One region of the Nocardioides sp. Z50_6 genome, then DNA from elsewhere that is predicted to be linked to it. Evidence: predicted binding sites of a transcription regulator. Region 1 holds the regulator's gene; each other region holds the start of a gene.
The links. The regulator HrcA, encoded in region 1, represses chaperone genes, less so after heat shock. The targets are predictions, from matches to a motif close to TTGGCACTCGNNNNNNNCGAGTGCCAA.
Positions count from the first base shown of each region.

Region 2: a site for HrcA is predicted at 4,318-4,344, ahead of groES (co-chaperone GroES). Genes of this name have one in related genera too.
Region 3: a site for HrcA is predicted at 2,106-2,132, ahead of groL (chaperonin GroEL). Genes of this name have one in related genera too.

Region 1 covers NZ_JBZAJB010000009.1:72,577-78,413, reverse strand. Annotated here, with positions in the region: gene AC4BGE_RS17220 (Gmad2 immunoglobulin-like domain-containing protein) at 1-670, shown strand, start outside; gene AC4BGE_RS17215 (Gmad2 immunoglobulin-like domain-containing protein) at 667-1,626, shown strand; gene AC4BGE_RS17210 (16S rRNA (uracil(1498)-N(3))-methyltransferase) at 1,667-2,404, opposite strand; gene dnaJ (molecular chaperone DnaJ) at 2,416-3,594, opposite strand; gene hrcA (heat-inducible transcriptional repressor HrcA) at 3,630-4,661, opposite strand; gene AC4BGE_RS17195 (MBL fold metallo-hydrolase) at 4,779-5,540, shown strand; gene AC4BGE_RS17190 (hypothetical protein) at 5,611-5,837, shown strand, end outside.
Region 2 covers NZ_JBZAJB010000003.1:1,691-7,527, reverse strand. Annotated here, with positions in the region: gene guaB (IMP dehydrogenase) at 1-12, opposite strand, end outside; gene AC4BGE_RS09100 (hypothetical protein) at 87-1,580, shown strand; gene AC4BGE_RS09095 (phosphatase domain-containing protein) at 1,589-2,083, opposite strand; gene groL (chaperonin GroEL) at 2,171-3,787, opposite strand; gene groES (co-chaperone GroES) at 3,877-4,173, opposite strand; gene AC4BGE_RS09080 (class I SAM-dependent methyltransferase) at 4,374-5,570, shown strand; gene AC4BGE_RS09075 (glycoside hydrolase family 3 N-terminal domain-containing protein) at 5,587-5,837, opposite strand, start outside.
Region 3 covers NZ_JBZAJB010000006.1:110,795-116,631, reverse strand. Annotated here, with positions in the region: gene AC4BGE_RS14995 (hypothetical protein) at 1-36, shown strand, start outside; gene AC4BGE_RS14990 (TadE/TadG family type IV pilus assembly protein) at 166-597, shown strand; gene AC4BGE_RS14985 (hypothetical protein) at 594-2,057, shown strand; gene groL (chaperonin GroEL) at 2,294-3,925, shown strand; gene AC4BGE_RS14975 (NAD(P)/FAD-dependent oxidoreductase) at 4,109-5,347, shown strand; gene AC4BGE_RS14970 (alpha/beta hydrolase family protein) at 5,349-5,837, shown strand, end outside.

The DNA of each region.
Region 1 (5,837 bases):
GTTCCGCGAGGGCGAGCCCGCACGACGGCTCGGCGACGCGCTCGCCCTGCTCACGGGTCCCGCCCTCGACCCCGACTACCGCACCGCCTGGCCCGAGGGGTCGCTGCTCGGGTCCAGCTTCGACGGGATCGGCGACGACGGTTCGTTCGGAGTCACCGTCTCCGAGAAGGTCCTCGACCGCCCCCCGGGGATGTCGGACCAGGAGGCCAGGGCCGCGGTCGAGCAGGTGGTCCGCACCCTGCAGGGCGTGAGCCAGTCCAGCGCACCGGTGCGGTTCTCCCTGCCCGGATGGGTGGAGGCGCCCCGGCTGCTCGGCGTCCCGCTGGAGGGGCCGGTGAGCCGGGGCTCGACGCTGGAGATGCTCAACCACCTCAACCTGACGACTCCGGAGCAGGGGCAGGTCGTGGAGGCGACCCTCCGGCTCTCCGGCGTGGCCAACAGCTTCGAGGCCTCCGTGTACTGGGAGATCCGGCAGGGTGAGAGGGTCCTGCTCAGCGGCCCCGCGGCGACGGGCTGGATGGAGGACCGGCTCTACCCCTTCGAGGAGGAGATCGACGTGAGCAACCTGCCACCGGGCGACTACACGGTCTGGGCCACCACCGACGACCCCACCGCCGGCACCGAGGGGTCCGGCGCGATGACCGACACGAAGGAGTTCACGATCCGATGAGGCACCGCTCCCCCGCTCCCGGCTCCGCGGCCCTGGTCCTGGGGTGCCTGCTCGTCCTGGGCGGCTGCGGCGACGCCGACACCACGGCCACCGGCGGCACGCCGGGCGCCGACACATCCGGCTCCGGGAGCACCCCGACCGCCTCCCCCACGGACTCCACGGACCCCACGGCCCCCTCGTCCCCTGGCGGGCCCGTCCCGACGGCCACGCCCACCGGCTCGGCTGGCGGGCGCAGCACGGTCGCCGCGTACCTGGTCGGCGAGACCCCGCAGGGGCCGCGCCTCTACCGCGAGTTCCGCGCCGTCGGGTCCGACGACGCCCTGAGCGCGGCGGTCGCGCTGGTCACCACCGGCGACACGCTCGACCCCGACTACCGCTCCCTCTTCCCGACGGGCTCCTTCGCCTCGGTGGTCCACGACCGGGGCGCCGGACGGGTGGTGGCCGAGCTGGCCGACGACGCGTGGGTCGCCCGCCCGGACGGGATGAGCGCGCGGCAGGCGCGCCTCGCCGTCCAGCAGCTGGTGCACACCGCCCAGGCGGTGGTGCAGGAGCGGGTGCCGGTCGTCGTGACGCTCGGGGGCACGCCGACCAGCCTCTTCGGCGTGGACACCTCCGACGGGGTCGGCAATGACGACCCTCTCGACGTGCTGGCGCTCGTCAGCGTCACCGCGCCCGAGCAGGGCGCCGTGGTGAGCGGCTCGTTCCGCGCCAGCGGGGTCGCCAGCGCCTTCGAGGCCACCGTGCCCTGGGAGCTCCGGCGCGGGGACGAGGTCGTGCTGGAGGGCTTCGCCACCGCCGAGGGATGGATGGACCGGCTCTACCCGTGGCAGAGCGACGAGATCGACGTCTCCGGGCTCGAGCCGGGTCGCTACACCTTCGTGGCCACCACCGGGGACGTCTCGGACGGCGAGGGTCCGGGGCCGACCACCGACAGCAAGGAGATCGAGATCCGCTGACGCCCCACCGGGGTCGGCTCCCGAGGAGCGCGCGGCCCGGTCAGGACCAGCGCGCCGTCCGCGCCATCAAGGCTCCCACGGCGACGACGCCGGCGGTCGAGGTGCGGAGCACCTCACGACCCAGCCGCACGGGCCGGGCCCCCGCGGCCTCGAAGGCGGCGAGCTCCTCGGGCGAGACCCCGCCCTCGGGGCCGACCACCAGCGCCACGTCGCCGGCCGGCACCTCCAGCGCGGAGAGCGGGGTGGTGGCGTCCTCGTGGAGCACCAGGGCGAGGTCGGCGGCACCGAGCAGGTCGCACACCTGCGCGGTGGAGCTCAGCGCGGCGACCTCGGGGAACCAGGAGCGGCGGGCCTGCTTGGCAGCCTCCTGGGCGGTGCTCACCCAGCGGGCGTGCGAGCGGGCGGCCCGCTCCCCCCGCCAGACCGCCACGCTGCGCGAGGCGGCCCAGGGCACGAGCCGGTCCACGCCGACCTCGGTGAGGACCTCGACTGCCAGCTCGCCGCGTTCGCCCTTGGGCAGGGCCTGGACCACTGTGAACGACGGCACGGGTCGCTCGGCCCGCTCCACCTCGGCCACCTCCACCGAGAGCAGCCGCTTCCCGGTCGCGGTCACCTCGCCGACGACCCGGGTGCCGCGACCGTCGGTGAGGGCGACCCGCTCGCCGGTCCGCAGGCGCCGGACGGCGACGGCGTGGTGGCCCTCGTCCCCCGTCACGTCCACGACGTCCCCGGGACGCGCGCGCTCCAGCGAGGGCACCCAGTGCACGGGCAACGACACGGGGCCTCCGCTCAGCCGCCGTGGAAGGCGTCGCGCAGCCGGCCGAAGACCGACTTGCCCGAGGAGCGGACGGTGCCCTCGGGGGACTCCTCCCCGCGCAGCTCCGCGAGCTCGCGGAGCAGCTCCTCCTGACGGTGGTCGAGCCGGGTCGGCGTCTCGACCACGATGGTGACGACCAGGTCACCGCGTCCGCCGCGCAGGCCGGGCACGCCGCGGCCCTTGAGCACCTGCTCGGTGCCCGACTGGGTGCCGGGACGGACCTCCAGCTCGAGCGAGCGCTCCGCGTCGCTCTCGTCGTCGTCGAGGTCCGCCTCGAGCATGGACAGGGTGAGGGTGGTGCCGAGCGCCGCCGCGGTCATCGGCAGGGCGACCGTGCAGTGCAGGTCGTTGCCGTTGCGGATGAAGGTGGGGTGCTGGGCCACCCGGATCTCCACGTAGAGGTCGCCGGCGGGGCCGCCGCCCGGCCCGACCTCCCCCTCGTGGGCGAGCTGCACCCGGGTGCCGTCGTCCACGCCCGGCGGGATCTTGACCGTGAGGGTGCGGCGGGACCGTACCCGCCCGTCTCCGGCGCACTCCCGGCAGGGGTCGGCGATGATCGACCCGAAGCCGCGGCAGGCCGCGCAGGGGCGCAGGGTGCGGATCTCACCCAGGAACGACCGCTGCACCTGGGCCACCTCGCCGGCCCCGCGGCAGGTCTCGCAGGTCTGCGGGTGGGTGCCGGGGGCGGTGCCCTCGCCGTGGCAGGTCGAGCAGACCACCGCGGTGTCGACCTTGATCTCCTTGGTGACGCCGAACGCGGCCTCGGCCAGCTCGACCTCGAGCGCGATCAGCGCGTCCTGGCCCCGCCTGGTCCGCGGCCGGGGCCCCCGCCCGCCGCCGCCGGCCGCGCCGCCACCGGGGCCCTGGCCGCCGAAGAAGGCGTCCATGATGTCGGTGAAGGAGAACCCGGCACCCTGGCCGAAGCCACCGGCTCCCCCGAAGGGGTCGCCGCCCCGGTCGTAGTGGGCGCGCTTCTGGGGGTCCGAGAGCACCTCGTAGGCCCCCGTCACCTCCTTGAACCGCTCCTGGGTCTCCGGGTCCGGGTTGACGTCCGGGTGGAGCTGGCGGGCCAGCCGGCGGTAGGCCTTCTTGATCGTGTCGGCATCGGCGTCCCGGGGAACACCGAGCAACTCGTAGAGGTCCTGGCTCAACTTCGTCCTTCGTCTTGGTGGGGGTGCGAGGCCGCTCAGGCCTCGTCGAGGATGCGGGAGACGTATCGGGCGACCGCACGGACCGCCGCCATGCTGCCGGGGTAGTCCATCCGGGTCGGGCCCACGACACCCAGGCTCGCCAGCGCGTCCTGCCCCGGGCCGTACCCGGTGGCCACGACGCTGGTCCCGGAGAGCTCGGTGTAGGGCCCCTCGTGCCCGATCCTGACCGTCACGGCACCGGCGTCGGCGGCCTCGCCCAGGAGCCGCATCAACACGACCTGCTCCTCCAGGGCCTCCAGCAGCGGCCGCACGGCGGTGTCGAAGTCCTGACCGAACCGGGCCAGGTTGGCCGCGCCGCCGACCGCCACCCGCTCGTCGCGACGGTGGTCGGACATGGCCTCGGTGAGGCTCTCGACGACCGCACCGGTCAGGGCAGCGTCGGTGTCCGGGACCTCCTCCGCCAGGGCGGTCAGCGCGCTGGCGGCCTCGGCGATCCGTCGTCCGGAGGTCGCGCGGCCGATCCGGTTGCGCAGGGCGACGAGCTGCTCGTCCCCGATCTCGTCGGACTCCGGAGGCAGCTCGACGAGCCTCTGCTCGACCCGGCCCGTGGAGAGGATCAGCACGACCAGCAGCCGACCCGGCGCCAGCACGACGACCTCGACGTGGCGCACGGTGCTGCGCGACAGCGTCGGGTACTGCACGACGGCGACCTGACGGGTCAGCTGGGAGAGCGTCCGCACGGAGCGCTGGACGACGTCGTCGAGGTCCACGGCGCCGTCGAGGAAGGAAGCGATCGCCCGCCGCTCGGCGCTGGACATCGGCTTGACCGTGCTGAGCCGGTCGACGAACAGCCGGTACCCCTTGTCGGTGGGGACCCGTCCGGCGCTGGTGTGCGGCTGGTGGATGAAGCCCTCGTCCTCGAGGGCCGCCATGTCGTTGCGCACGGTCGCCGGGGAGACACCCAGCTGGTGCCGTTCCACCAGCGCCTTCGAGCCCACCGGCTCCTCGGTGGCGACGTAGTCCTCGACGATGGCGCGGAGAACGGCGAGCTTGCGTTCCTCCGACATGGGCTCCTCCGTTCGGATCGTTCGTGCGTGCTTGGAGTTCTCGGATGGCAGGCTGGCACTCCAGACCCCCGAGTGCCAAGTCTACAAGGAAGGATCCCGCGGGCTAGGCTCGCGTACATGCCGGAGTTCCAGCAGGTCGCAGACCGGGTCTGGGTGGCACGGTACGCCGCCCACGACGTCAACGTCACCGTGGTCGGAGGTGCCCGGGGAGCGCTGGTCGTCGACACCGGGGAGTCCGAGGAGGCCGGCCGCGAGCTGGTCGAGCAGGTGCGGGCCCTCGACGTCGGCGAGGTGGTCGCCGTGGTGAACACCCACGACCACGTCGCCCACGTCGGCGGCAACGACGCCCTCGTCTCCGCCTTCCCCGACGCCGCGGTGGTGGCACACGAGGACGCCGACGTGCCGGAGGTCACCCGGACCTTCTCCTCGGTGCACGTCGTCGAGCTCGGCGACCGGGTCGTCGAGCTCTTCCATCCCGGGCGCGCCCACACCGGGGGCGACCTGGTGGTACGGGTCGGCGACGCCGACGTCCTGGTCGTCGGCGACCTGGTGACGGAGTCCACCGCCCCCTGGTACGGCGACGACTCGTGGCCGATGGAGTGGCCGGTCGCGCTCGACCTGGTGCTGGGTCTCACCACACCCGGCACCGTCGTCGTCCCGGGCCACGGGGCCCCGGTGGACCGCGACTTCCTCGAGCAGCAGCGCGGCGACATCGGCACGGTCGCGGAGACCCTGCGCGACCTGGCCGGACGCGGGGTGCCACGCACCGAGGCGCTCGCCGCGGCCAGCTGGCCCTTCCCGCTCGAGCACGTGGCCCCGGCCGTTGACCGGGCCTACGACCAGCTGCCCCGGTCGCAGCGTCAGCTCCCCCTGGTGTGAGGCACCGCCGGCCGCCGTGCCGACTGCCCCGCCGCCTCCCGGCCCGGCACCTCTGCCGAGCATTCCAGGTGTGACTCGACTCACCCGCGGGTACGCCGAGGCCATGACCGACACCTCCGAGACCCCCGACCTGCCCCAGGCGCACAGCACCACCAGCGAGGCCGACGCCGACCACGGCTCGGACGACGCGGCCCCGCAGGACCGCTCGGTCGCCGGCATCTCCGACGAGCAGCTGCCCGACGACCTCAAGCCGGGCGAGGACAACCCCCTCGCCGAGCCGTTGGACCCCGACGACCC
Region 2 (5,837 bases), on a different contig from region 1:
AGGGATCTCCACCTCTCCATCCTACTTTGACCACACAGGATCCGAGCCGCATGCTGGCTCAGGGCAGACCACACCCGAGGGGGGACATGCCGCTCAAGCAGCACCACCGCTGGGTGGTCGGTGGATGCGCACTCGTCGTGCTCGTCCTGCGCCTCCTCGGCGTCGGCCAGTCCCCGGGCGCGGACGAGGCGGGTTTCACACTGGTGGCCCGCAGCTGGGACCCTGCGCCCGACTCCCTCTACGGCCCCTACTTCGTGGACCGTCCGCCCCTGCTGATCCTCGTCTTCCGGGTGCTCGACGCCCTCGGTGGCATCACCGCGGTCCGCATCCTGGGAGCGGTCGGCTGCGCGCTCGTCGTCCTCCTCGCGGCCGGCGCGGCCCGGAGCATCGCCGGGGAGAGGGCGCCGGTCTGGGTGGCGATCTGCACCGCGGCCATCCTCGGCAACCCGCTCATCGACCCCGTCGACGTCAAGGGCGAGGTGCTCGGCATCCCGCTCGTGATGGGGAGCTGCTGGCTCGCCCTCCTGGCACTGCGCCGCGAGGCGACCCGCGGCGCCTGGGCGCTGGCCCTGCTGGCGGGGCTGACCGGCTCGCTGGCCACGGGGCTCAAGCAGAGCCTGCTGGGGTCCCTGGTCTTCGCCGCGGTGCTGCTGATCGCCTCGTGGGCGACCGACCGGATCAGCGGGGCCTCGTTCGCCCGGCTCGCCGCCGCGGGGCTGGTCGGCGCGGCCGTCCAGCCCGTCGCCACCGTGCTCTGGGCGCTCTGGGCCGGTGTCGACCTCGACACCCTGGCCTACGCCGTCGTCGGCTTCCGCGCCGACGCCAACGCCGTCCTGGAGGCGCGCCCCTCCGCCGCCAACCACCTGCGGGCGCTGGGGCTGCTCGCGGTGGCGTTCCTCTCCGGGATAGCGGTGGTCCTCAGCCTCTTCGTCGCGCGACTCCCCCGTCTGTTCCGTGCCCATCCCGCCCTGACCGCGGCCATCACCGCGATGGTCGCCTACGAGCTCTACGCCCTCGTCGCCAGTGGGAGCTTCTGGCGCGACTACCTCTTCGCCCTCGTCCCGGCCACCGCGCTGGCCCTCGCGGCGCTCTGCGGCACCCTGGAGCGCGGCGCGATGCTCGTGCCGGGCCCGGTGATCGCGGCCGCGGTCTCCTGCCTGGTCTGCGTGACGGCCTGGCTGGTCGTCGACCCGGGCTGGATAGGCAGCACCGGTGAGGACGACACCGGCTCCTCGGTGGCCGAGGTCGCCGAGCCCGGTGACACGCTGACCGTCTTCGGCGGACGCGCGGACGTGCAGGCCGGCAGCGGCCTCCCCTCGCCGTACCCGTACATGTGGAGCCTCCCGATGCGCACGCTGGACCCCGACTACGAGGAGCTCGTCTCGCTGGTGGAGGGGCCCGACGCCCCGACCTGGCTGGTGGAGGTGGCCCCGTTCGAGGTCTGGAATGCCGAGGCCGGCCACCGGCTCCGCAAGGCGGTGGAGAGCCGCTACGACGTCACGGTGCCCGAGTGCGGGATGGCCAAGCGGATCTGGCGCCTCAAGACCGCGGACCGGGCGGTCCCCCGGCCCCGCTGCTGAGGCTGCGCTCAGCTCCGGCCCTCCGCCTCCTGGGCGTGGTGCAGGGCGGCGGCCTCGTCGGCCTGCTCCGGCATCCAGGTCGCGGGGAGCACGTCGAAGCCGGCGGCGCGGGAGGCCGCGACCACCTCCGGGTCGTCGTCGACGTGCACCACGACCTCGGCCTCCGTGGCGATCCGCCGCAGCTCGCCGACCTTCATCACCCGAGCCGGTCGCCGGTCCCGGCTCCCGCGCAGCAGCAGCTCGCCGGGCGGCAGCCGGTGGCGGCGGAACCACTCCTCGGTGTCGCGCCGGCACTGCTCCGGGCGCCCGGAGAGGTAGACGATGTCGTAGACCTCGGCCAGCCGGCGGACCACCTCGATCCCCTCGGCGAGCGGCGGGTCGTGCCGGGCGGCGGCGAAGAAGGCGCCCCAGTCCTTGGGCGAGGACGTCACGTGACGCACGCGGTGGCGCACGTCGGCGAGCACGCCGTCGATGTCGACGACCGCGACCTGACGCTTCTCCACCCCCACACCGTACGGGCGGTCGCCGAAATGGCGACGGCCCGCCACCCCCTGGGGGGCGGCGGGCCGCAGCGTGTGGTGAGGCGTCGGTCAGTGGCCGTGGCCGTGGCCGGCGGCCGGAGCCTCGTCCTCGTCGGCGGGCTTCTCCACGACCAGGGTCTCGGTCGTCAGCAGCATGCCGGCGATCGAGGTGGCGTTGACCAGGGCCGAGCGCGTGACCTTGACCGGGTCGAGCACCCCCTGGGCGACCAGGTCGCCGTACTCGTCGGTGGCGGCGTTGTAGCCGTTGCCGACGCCCAGCTCACGGACCTTGGTGGTCACGACGTAGCCGTTGATCCCACCGTTCTCCGCGATCCAGCGCAGCGGCTCGTCGGCGGAGCGACGCACGATGCGCACACCCATCGCCTCGTCGCCGGTCAGCCCGAGGTTGTCCTCGAGCACGGAGACGGCGTGCACCAGGGCGGAGCCGCCGCCGGCGACGATGCCCTCCTCGATCGCGGCGCGCGTCGCGGAGACGGCGTCCTCGATCCGGTGCTTCTTCTCCTTGAGCTCGACCTCGGTGTGGGCGCCGACCTTGATGACGCACACGCCGCCGGCCAGCTTCGCGAGCCGCTCCTGGAGCTTCTCCCGGTCCCAGTCGGAGTCGGTGTTCTCGATCTCGGCCTTGATCTGGTTGACCCGGCCCTCGACCTCGGCCTTGTCGCCGGCGCCGTCGACGATGGTGGTCTCGTCCTTGGTGACCACGACCCGGCGGGCCTGGCCCAGGACCTCGAGCCCGACCTGGTCGAGCTTGAGGCCGACCTCGGCGGCGATGACCTGACCACCGGTCAGGGTCGCGATGTCCTGCATCATCGCCTTGCGGCGGTCACCGAAGGCGGGGCTCTTGACGGCCACCGCGTTGAAGGTGCCGCGGATCTTGTTGACCACCAGGGTGGAGAGCGCCTCGCCCTCGACGTCCTCGGCGAGGATGAAGAGCGGCTTCCCGGTGGCGATGACCTTCTCCAGCAGGGGCAGCAGCTCGGCGACCGAGGAGATCTTGCTCTGCACCAGGAGGATGTAGGGGTCGTCCAGGACGGCCTCCATCCGCTCGGGGTCGGAGACGAAGTACGCCGAGATGTAGCCCTTGTCGAACTGCATCCCCTCGGTGAACTCCAGCTCGGTGCCCATGGTGTTGGACTCCTCGACGGTGATCACGCCGTCCTTGCCGACCTTGTCGAAGGCCTCGGCGAGCAGCTCGCCGATGTGGGCGTCGCGGCTGGAGATGGTGGCCACCGAGGCCATGTCCTCCTTGGACTCCACCTCGCGGGCCGCCTCGCGCAGCGCGTCGCCGACCGCCTCGGCGGCGGCGTCCATGCCGCGCTTGAGACCCATCGGGTTCGCGCCGGCCGCGACGGCGCGCAGGCCCTCGTGGACCATCGCCTGGGCCAGCACGGTCGCGGTGGTGGTGCCGTCACCCGCGATGTCGTTGGTCTTGGTGGCGACCTCCTTGGTGAGCTGGGCGCCGAGGTTCTCGAACGGGTCGTCGAGCTCGATCTCACGCGCGACGGTGACACCGTCGTTGGTGATCGTGGGGGCGCCCCACTTCTTGTCCAGGACGACGTAGCGCCCCTTCGGGCCGAGCGTCACCTTGACGGTGTTGGCGAGCGCGTCGACTCCGCGCTCGAGGGCACGACGAGCGTTCTCGTCGAACTCCAGGATCTTGGGCATGTGGACTCCTCCTCAAATGGACGGACCCGGACGCCCGGCCGACCGGCACAGGTGCACGGTGGGCCGGGGCGTCCGGGACCGGGGAACGATCAGGAAACGATGGCCAGCACGTCGCGGCCGGAGAGGATGAGGTACTCGCCACCGGAGTACTTCACCTCGGTGCCGCCGTACTTGCTGTAGATGACCTTGTCGCCCACGGAGATGTCCATGGGAATGCGCTCGGTGCCACCCTCGCCGAAGCGACCCGGACCCACGGCCACGACCTCGCCCTCCTGGGGCTTCTCCTTGGCGGTGTCCGGGATGACCAGGCCAGAGGCCGTGGTCTGCTCGGCGTCGAGCGGCTTGACGACGATGCGGTCCTCGAGGGGCTTGATGTTGACCGACACAGTGCCGACCTCCACTTTCTCCACGTAGCGTGCGCCCGCGGGGCGCGGACTGTCTGGGTTCTCGTGGCTGGCCAGCGCCGTCGCGGGGATCACGGACCGTTCACGAGTGTTGGCAGCCTCAGGGTGAGAGTGCCAGTGGAAACGTTAGCACTCCCCCTGACCGAGTGCCAGAGAGGTCCCCTCCTGCCACTATGTCGTCCGTGGACCTGGAGACCTTCCGCTGGCTGCTCACCGACGACGGCCAGCGACTGCTGGAGCAGGCCACCCATGCCTATGCCGACGCCGAGGGCGATCCCCTGCGCGCCGCCGCCGCCGTCCGCCGGCTGGGTCACGACCCCGACCGGGCCGCCGCGGCCCTGACCACCGTCGGGCTGAGGGTCCGCGCCGTGCCCAAGTTCGGCGAGGACGCGGTCTCGATGTACTTCACCCCCGACGCGCTGGAGCAGGCGACCCGGCGCCGGGTCGCCGACCACCGGGCCGCCCGGCTGGCCGCGGCGCGGCCCGCGTCGGTGGTCGACCTCGGCTGCGGGATCGGCGGCGACCTGGCCGCCTTCTCCCGCGCCGGGCTGGTCAGCGCCGGGGTCGACCTCGACCCGGTCCGGGTGGCGATGGCGGAGGCCAACCTGGCCGCTCTCGGGCTCGCGGGCGCGGTGATGGCCGCCGACGCCACGGCCCTGGACCTCGGCACCTTCGGCGCGGTCTTCGCCGATCCCGCCCGACGAGGCGCGCGCGGCCGTGTCTTCGACCGGGAGGGATGGACCCCGCCCTGGTCGTTCGTGGCCGACCTCCTCACCGGCGGGCGGGCGGCGAGCGCCGTGGTCAAGGTGGCCCCCGGCATCGGTCACGACCTGGTCCCCGAGGGCGTCGAGGCGGAGTGGGTCAGCGACGAGGGCGAGGTCAAGGAAGCGGCGCTCTGGTCGTCCTCGCTGGCCACCACCAGCCGCCGGGCGACGGTGATCTCCGGGGCGGGCCTCGCCTCCCTGACGGCCGAGGACGACCCCTACGACGGGCAGGAGCGCCCGGTGCGCCCGCTGGGCCAGCACCTCTACGAGCCGGACGGCGCGGTCATCCGGGCCGGACTGGTGACCGCGGTCGCGGCCGGGGTCGAGGGCGGCCTGCTCGACCCCCACATCGCCTACGTCACCTCGGACAAGTCCTTCCGCAGCCCCTTCATGCGCTCCTACTACGTCATCGACGAGCTGCCCTTCCGGGAGAAGCAGCTGCGGGCCGCGCTGGTCGCGCGCAACATCGGCCCGCTGACGATCAAGAAGCGTGGCGTCGAGGTGGTGCCCGAGCAGCTGCGCAAGCGACTGGCGCTCACCGGCGACGAGGAGGCGACGGTGGTGCTGACCCGGGTCGACGGCGTCGGCCGGGCACTGCTGGTGCGCCCGTTCTGAGCCGCCCGACCTGGGCTCAGCAGCCGGGTCGCTGCGACCCGGGAACCGGCACCGGCAACCGTCCGGGAGCCGGCCGCCGGCCGACCAGCACGTCGGCCACCGCCCGCATCGCCAGCGGGGTGTCGCCGTAGGCCGCCACCCGGACCCGCGACCGGGCCCGGGCCAGCACCCAGGGGGCGTCGACCGCCACCGTCACGGCCGCGGGGAGCGCGGGGGCCCCGGGGCGCAGGAAGGCGACCCGGGCTCCTCGCGGTCCCACCCGCAGCC
Region 3 (5,837 bases), on a different contig from region 1:
TACCCCGACGGTCAGCCGATGGGACAGTCGGACTAGACCGTTCGGGCCATTTCCTCCCGAATCGCTCGCGACCCGGTCCGGGCGTTCGTACAGTCGACACGCTGTGCCGTACCCACCGGTAGTCCTGTCGGTGGTGGCGGCCGGCGCGACCGTCTGAGGAGTCCCATGTCGATACGTCGTAGGCGCCGCGATGAGCGGGGAGCTTCCGCGGTCGAGTTCGCGCTCATCCTGCCGATCTTCCTGCTGCTCCTCTTCGGCATCATCGACTTCGGCTACATGATCAACCGCGGCTCGATGATCAACAACGCGGCGCGCGACGCGGCCCGTGAGGCGAGCCTCAACGCCACCAAGGTGCAGGTCGAGCAGGTGGCCCGAGCGGGCACGGCCCAGGTCGGCAACACCTCCAACGTCCTCATCACCGTCACCTGCAAGAAGCCGGCCGGCGCGGGCAACTGCGGGAACTACGACTCCGACAAGGCGACCGGCGGGACAGCGGTCATCACCATCAAGTACCAGCACAACATGCTGACCCCAGTCGGGATGTTCTTTCCGGGCGGGTTCGATCTGACCCGCAAGGCAGAGATGAGGATCGAATGAGTCGTCAGGTATTCCTACGGCGTCGCCGCGACGAGCGGGGCGCCTACGCCGTCCTCTTCTCCGTCCTGGTCGTCCTGCTCATGGCGCTGGCCGCCATCGGCGTCGACATCGCCAGCAACGTGGCCGCCAAGCAGCAGCTGATGGACACCGTCGACACGGCCGCGCACGCGGGAGCGCTGGCCTTGCCCGCCTCGTCGACCAACGTCCAGGGCGTCGTGAACGACATGGCCAAGGCCAACGACCCCAACTCCTCGGTGACCTCGGACCTGTGGTGCGTGGTGGCATCGACCGGCACCACGCCCTACGCGCCCCAGTTCGCCCAGATCCCCTCGACCTGCAAGCCGCACGGATCGAAGCCGTACGCCGGCACCAAGTGCACCGCGGAGCTCTGCTTCATCCCGTGCATCCCGTCCGCGACCGACGCCTCGATCAAGTGCAACACCGTGCGCGTGGCGGACTCCAAGGTCGTGCCCTACGCGTTCGCCCCGGCCATCGGCTTCAAGGAGGGCGACACCGGGGCCCTGGTCTCGGTGGCGTGCAAGGGGTCGTGCGGCACCGCGGCACCCAACCCGATGGACGTGGTGGTGGTGGCGGACCGGACCCTGAGCCTCAGCACCGGCGACCGGACGGCGATGAAGAACGCCATCAAGACGATGACGCTGCAGATGGATCCGTCGATGCACTTCCTCGCCCTCGGCACGATCCACAAGAGCGAACCGACCAGCTCCTGCAAGAGCGCCGCCGGATCCGTGGGCTCCAATCCCAAGGAGGCGGACATGAACAAGGGCGTGTGGGTGCCCACCGACTTCAGTAGCACCTACGCGTTGGGCGACGTGGGCAGCCGCACCCACAACCCCCTGGACCCGGTCTACAAGGCGATCAACTGCCTGGACTCCTCCGACGGGGACTACGGCACCCACCTGGCCGCACCGATGAAGGAGGCGGCGCGCAAGCTCCTGGGGTACAGCACCAGCAACCTGGGCTCCCTCACGGCCGCCAACCCGCGCGAGGGCGAGATCCGGAAGGTCATCATCTTCGAGACCGACGGTGAGCCGAACGAGAAGGTGAAGAAGACCAGCTCGACCGCGCTGACCGCCTCGGGGGACCCTCGCGACACGAACGGGGTGACCGCCTGCAACAACCTGGTCGACGTGGCCACGAAGGCGAAGAACGAGGGGATCCTGATCATCACCATCGGCTTCGGCGGCGCGACCTCCGCCCGGTGCGAGGGCAGCGGCAGCAGCTACACGCGCGACATCCTGGCCAAGGCGGCCTCGCCCCACCCCGCCACCGGGGCGGCCAGCGCGGCCAACACGTGCAAGAACGCGGACATCAAGAAGGAGAACGAGGACGGCGACTACTTCTTCTGCGCGGTCAGCGGCTCGGAGTTCGAGGAGATCTTCCGCACCGCCTTCGGCCAGCTCAGCAAGGGTGTCCGCTTCCTCAAGATGCCGCTCTGACTCCCGACCCCTCCCGCCGACGCCGCCCCCGGATTCCCGGGGGCGGCGTTTGCACTCACACCACCCGAGTGCTAAACATGGAGTTGGCACTCTCGACACGAGAGTGACAGAAGCGGACTGGTGACGTTGAGGTCCGAAGCGCCGGCGGGAAGGGTTCGCCGGGCAGCCGGATCGTCCGTCGCGGGCAACCCATCAGGGCCGCACCCCCGAACTCCCGAAAAGGAATCACAGGAGTTATGCCGAAGCTGATTGCTTTCAACGAGGAGGCCCGCCGCGGTCTCGAGCGTGGAATGAACACGCTCGCCGACGCGGTCAAGGTCACGCTCGGCCCCAAGGGTCGCAACGTCGTCCTCGAGAAGAAGTGGGGCGCGCCCACCATCACCAACGATGGTGTGTCGATCGCCAAGGAGATCGAGCTCGAGGACCCGTTCGAGAAGATCGGTGCCGAGCTCGTCAAGGAAGTTGCCAAGAAGACCGACGACGTCGCCGGTGACGGTACGACGACGGCGACCGTGCTCGCCCAGGCGATGGTCCGCGAGGGCCTGCGCAACGTGGCCGCGGGTGCGAACCCCATGGGTCTCAAGCGCGGCATCGAGGCGGCCGTCAACGCCGTCTCCACCGAGCTCCTGAGCATGGCCAAGGACGTCGAGACCAAGGAGCAGATCGCGTCCACCGCGACCATCTCCGCCGGTGGCGACACCACGGTCGGCGACGCCATCGCCGAGGCGATGGACAAGGTCGGCAAGGAAGGCGTCATCACCGTCGAGGAGTCGAACACCTTCGGCATCGACCTCGAGCTGACCGAGGGCATGCGGTTCGACAAGGGCTACATCTCGGCCTACTTCGTCACCGACCCCGAGCGCATGGAGACGGTCCTCGAGGACCCCTACATTCTCATCGCCAACTCCAAGATCTCGTCGGTCAAGGACCTGCTCCCGCTGCTGGAGAAGGTCATGCAGTCCGGCAAGCCCCTGGTGATCATCGCCGAGGACGTCGACGGCGAGGCGCTGTCGACCCTGGTGGTCAACAAGATCAAGGGCACCTTCAAGTCCGTCGCCGTCAAGGCCCCGGGCTTCGGTGACCGCCGCAAGGCCATGCTGCAGGACATCGCGATCCTGACCGGCGGCCAGGTGATCTCCGAGGAGGTCGGCCTCAAGTTGGAGTCCGCCGGCATCGAGCTGCTCGGCCAGGCCCGCAAGGTCGTCATCACCAAGGACGAGACCACCATCGTCGAGGGCTCCGGCGACACCGGCCAGATCGAGGGCCGGGTCAACCAGATCCGCGCCGAGATCGAGAAGTCGGACTCCGACTACGACCGCGAGAAGCTGCAGGAGCGCCTGGCCAAGCTGGCCGGCGGCGTTGCGGTGATCAAGGTCGGCGCGGCCACCGAGGTCGAGCTCAAGGAGCGCAAGCACCGCATCGAGGACGCCGTCCGCAACGCGAAGGCTGCCGTCGAGGAGGGCATCGTCGCCGGTGGTGGCGTCGCCCTGGTGCAGGCCGCCAAGAACGTCTTCGAGAAGCTGGACCTCTCGGGCGACGAGGCGACCGGTGCCGAGATCGTCCGCAAGGCGACCGAGGCCCCGCTCAAGCAGATCGCGATCAACGCCGGTCTCGAGGGTGGCGTCATCGCGGAGAAGGTGCGCAACCTGGAGTCGGGACACGGCCTCAACGCGGCCAACGGCGAGTACGTCGACATGATCGCCGAGGGCATCATCGACCCGGCGAAGGTCACCCGCTCCGCCCTGCAGAACGCCGCCTCCATCGCGGCGCTGTTCCTGACCACCGAGGCCGTCGTGGCCGACAAGCCGGAGAAGGCGGCGCCCATGGGCGGCGACCCGACCGGTGGCATGGGTGGCATGGACTTCTGATCCTCGGATCGGACCTCAGCACGACCAGCACCACCAGCAGGGCCCCCGCTCCGGCGGGGGCCCTGTTGTGTTCGCCCCTGTTGTGTTGCCCGTGGGCCGCCCAGCACTGTGACGGTCGCACGCACGCGCGTCGTATGACTGTTGCACTAGCGCAACGCCCCTCGATCGACCATGCTGCTGGGCATGGCCACGCCCTCCCCCCAGCACGTCGCGGTCGTCGGTGCCGGCATGGTGGGGCTCTCCACCGCCTGGTTCCTCCAGGAGCGCGGGGTCCAGGTCACCGTGCTCGACCGCACCGGGGTGGCCGCGGGCTCCTCGTGGGGCAACGCCGGCTGGCTGACCCCCGGCCTGGCGACGCCGCTCCCCGAGCCGGCGGTGCTCAAGTACGGCCTCCGGGCCGTGGTGAGCCCCAAGTCCCCGGTCTACGTCCCGGTGACCACCGACCGCCGGCTGCTCTCCTTCCTGGTCCGGTTCGCCCGCAACTCCACGATGGAGCGCTGGCGCGAGGCGATGCGGTCGCTGGTCCCGATCAACTCCCTGGCGCTCGACGACTTCGACCGGCTCCGCGACGGCGGGGTGCAGGCGCCCACGCCCGAGGCGCGACCGTTCCTCGCGGCCTACCGGACCCCGGCGGAGCGGGCGGTGCTGCTCGAGGAGATCGAGCACATCCGGGCCAGCGGCCAGCCGCTGGACTACGAGGTGCTCACCGGTGACGAGGCGAGGGCGCTCGAGCCCGCGCTCTCCCCGGCGATCGGGGCCGCCATCCGGCTCGACGGGCAGCGCTACCTGACTCCCAGCACCTACGTCGCCGCGCTCGCCGAGCAGGTCCGCGCGCGCGGGGCGCGGATCGTGAGCGGGGTGCAGGTCGACGCGCTCAAGCAGCGCGGCGACCAGGTGCAGGTCGCGGGGGAGTCCTACGACGCGGTGGTGATCGCCTCCGGCGCCTGGCTCAACCAGCTGGCCCGGCCGTTCGGGGTGACCCTGCCGGTGCAGGCCGGTCGCGGCTACTCCTTCACGGTGCCGATCGACCCGGTGCCCGCGGGGCCGGTCTACTTCCCCGCCCAGCGGGTCGCCTGCACGCCCGACGGCGACCGGCTGCGGATCGCGGGGATGATGGAGTTCCGGCCCGCCGACGCCGGACTCGACACCCGGCGGATCGAGGCGATCGTCGACGCCGCCCGCCCGCTGCTGCGCGGGGCCGAGCTCGGGTCCCGGCGCGACGAGTGGGTCGGGGCGCGGCCCTGCACCCCCGACGGCCTGCCGCTGATCGGGGCCACCCGGGCCGACCGGGTCTTCGTCGCCGGGGGCCACGGCATGTGGGGGATCACCCTGGGACCGGTGACCGGCCGTCTGCTGGCCGAGCGGATCGTGACCGGGAAGCTGCCCGAGCCGCTGCGCCCCTTCGACCCGCTGCGGGGATGAGGTGGGCGCGGTCCGCGGGGTCGCGGCCCTGGTCGTGGGGGGTGCGCTGGTGCTCGGCGGCTGCACCCGCGGCGCCGAGACCGAGGACGCCGAGCAGCCGCGGGACACGCCCGCGCAGAGCGCGACGCCCTCGCCGCGCGCCACTGGTTCACCGACGCGGGAGCCCGACGCCGCGCCGGCCGTCACCTCGCCGTACTCGCTGCCCGCGCTGATGGCCGAGGAGTTCGGCAGCGAGCGGCCGCGCCGGCTCCGGGTCTCGGTCGACGACGAGGCCTACACCGAGCACGAGGTGCGCTACCGCAGCGGGGACCTGCGGGTCTCCGGGGTGATGCTGATCCCGAAGGGTCCCGGGCCGTTCCCCGGCGTGGTGCTCAACCACGGCTACATCGAGCCGTCGGTCTACGCCACCGGTCAGGGGCTCAGCCGCGAGCAGGACTTCCTCGCGCGGCAGGGCTTCGCGGTGCTTCACTCCGACTACCGGGGCCACGCG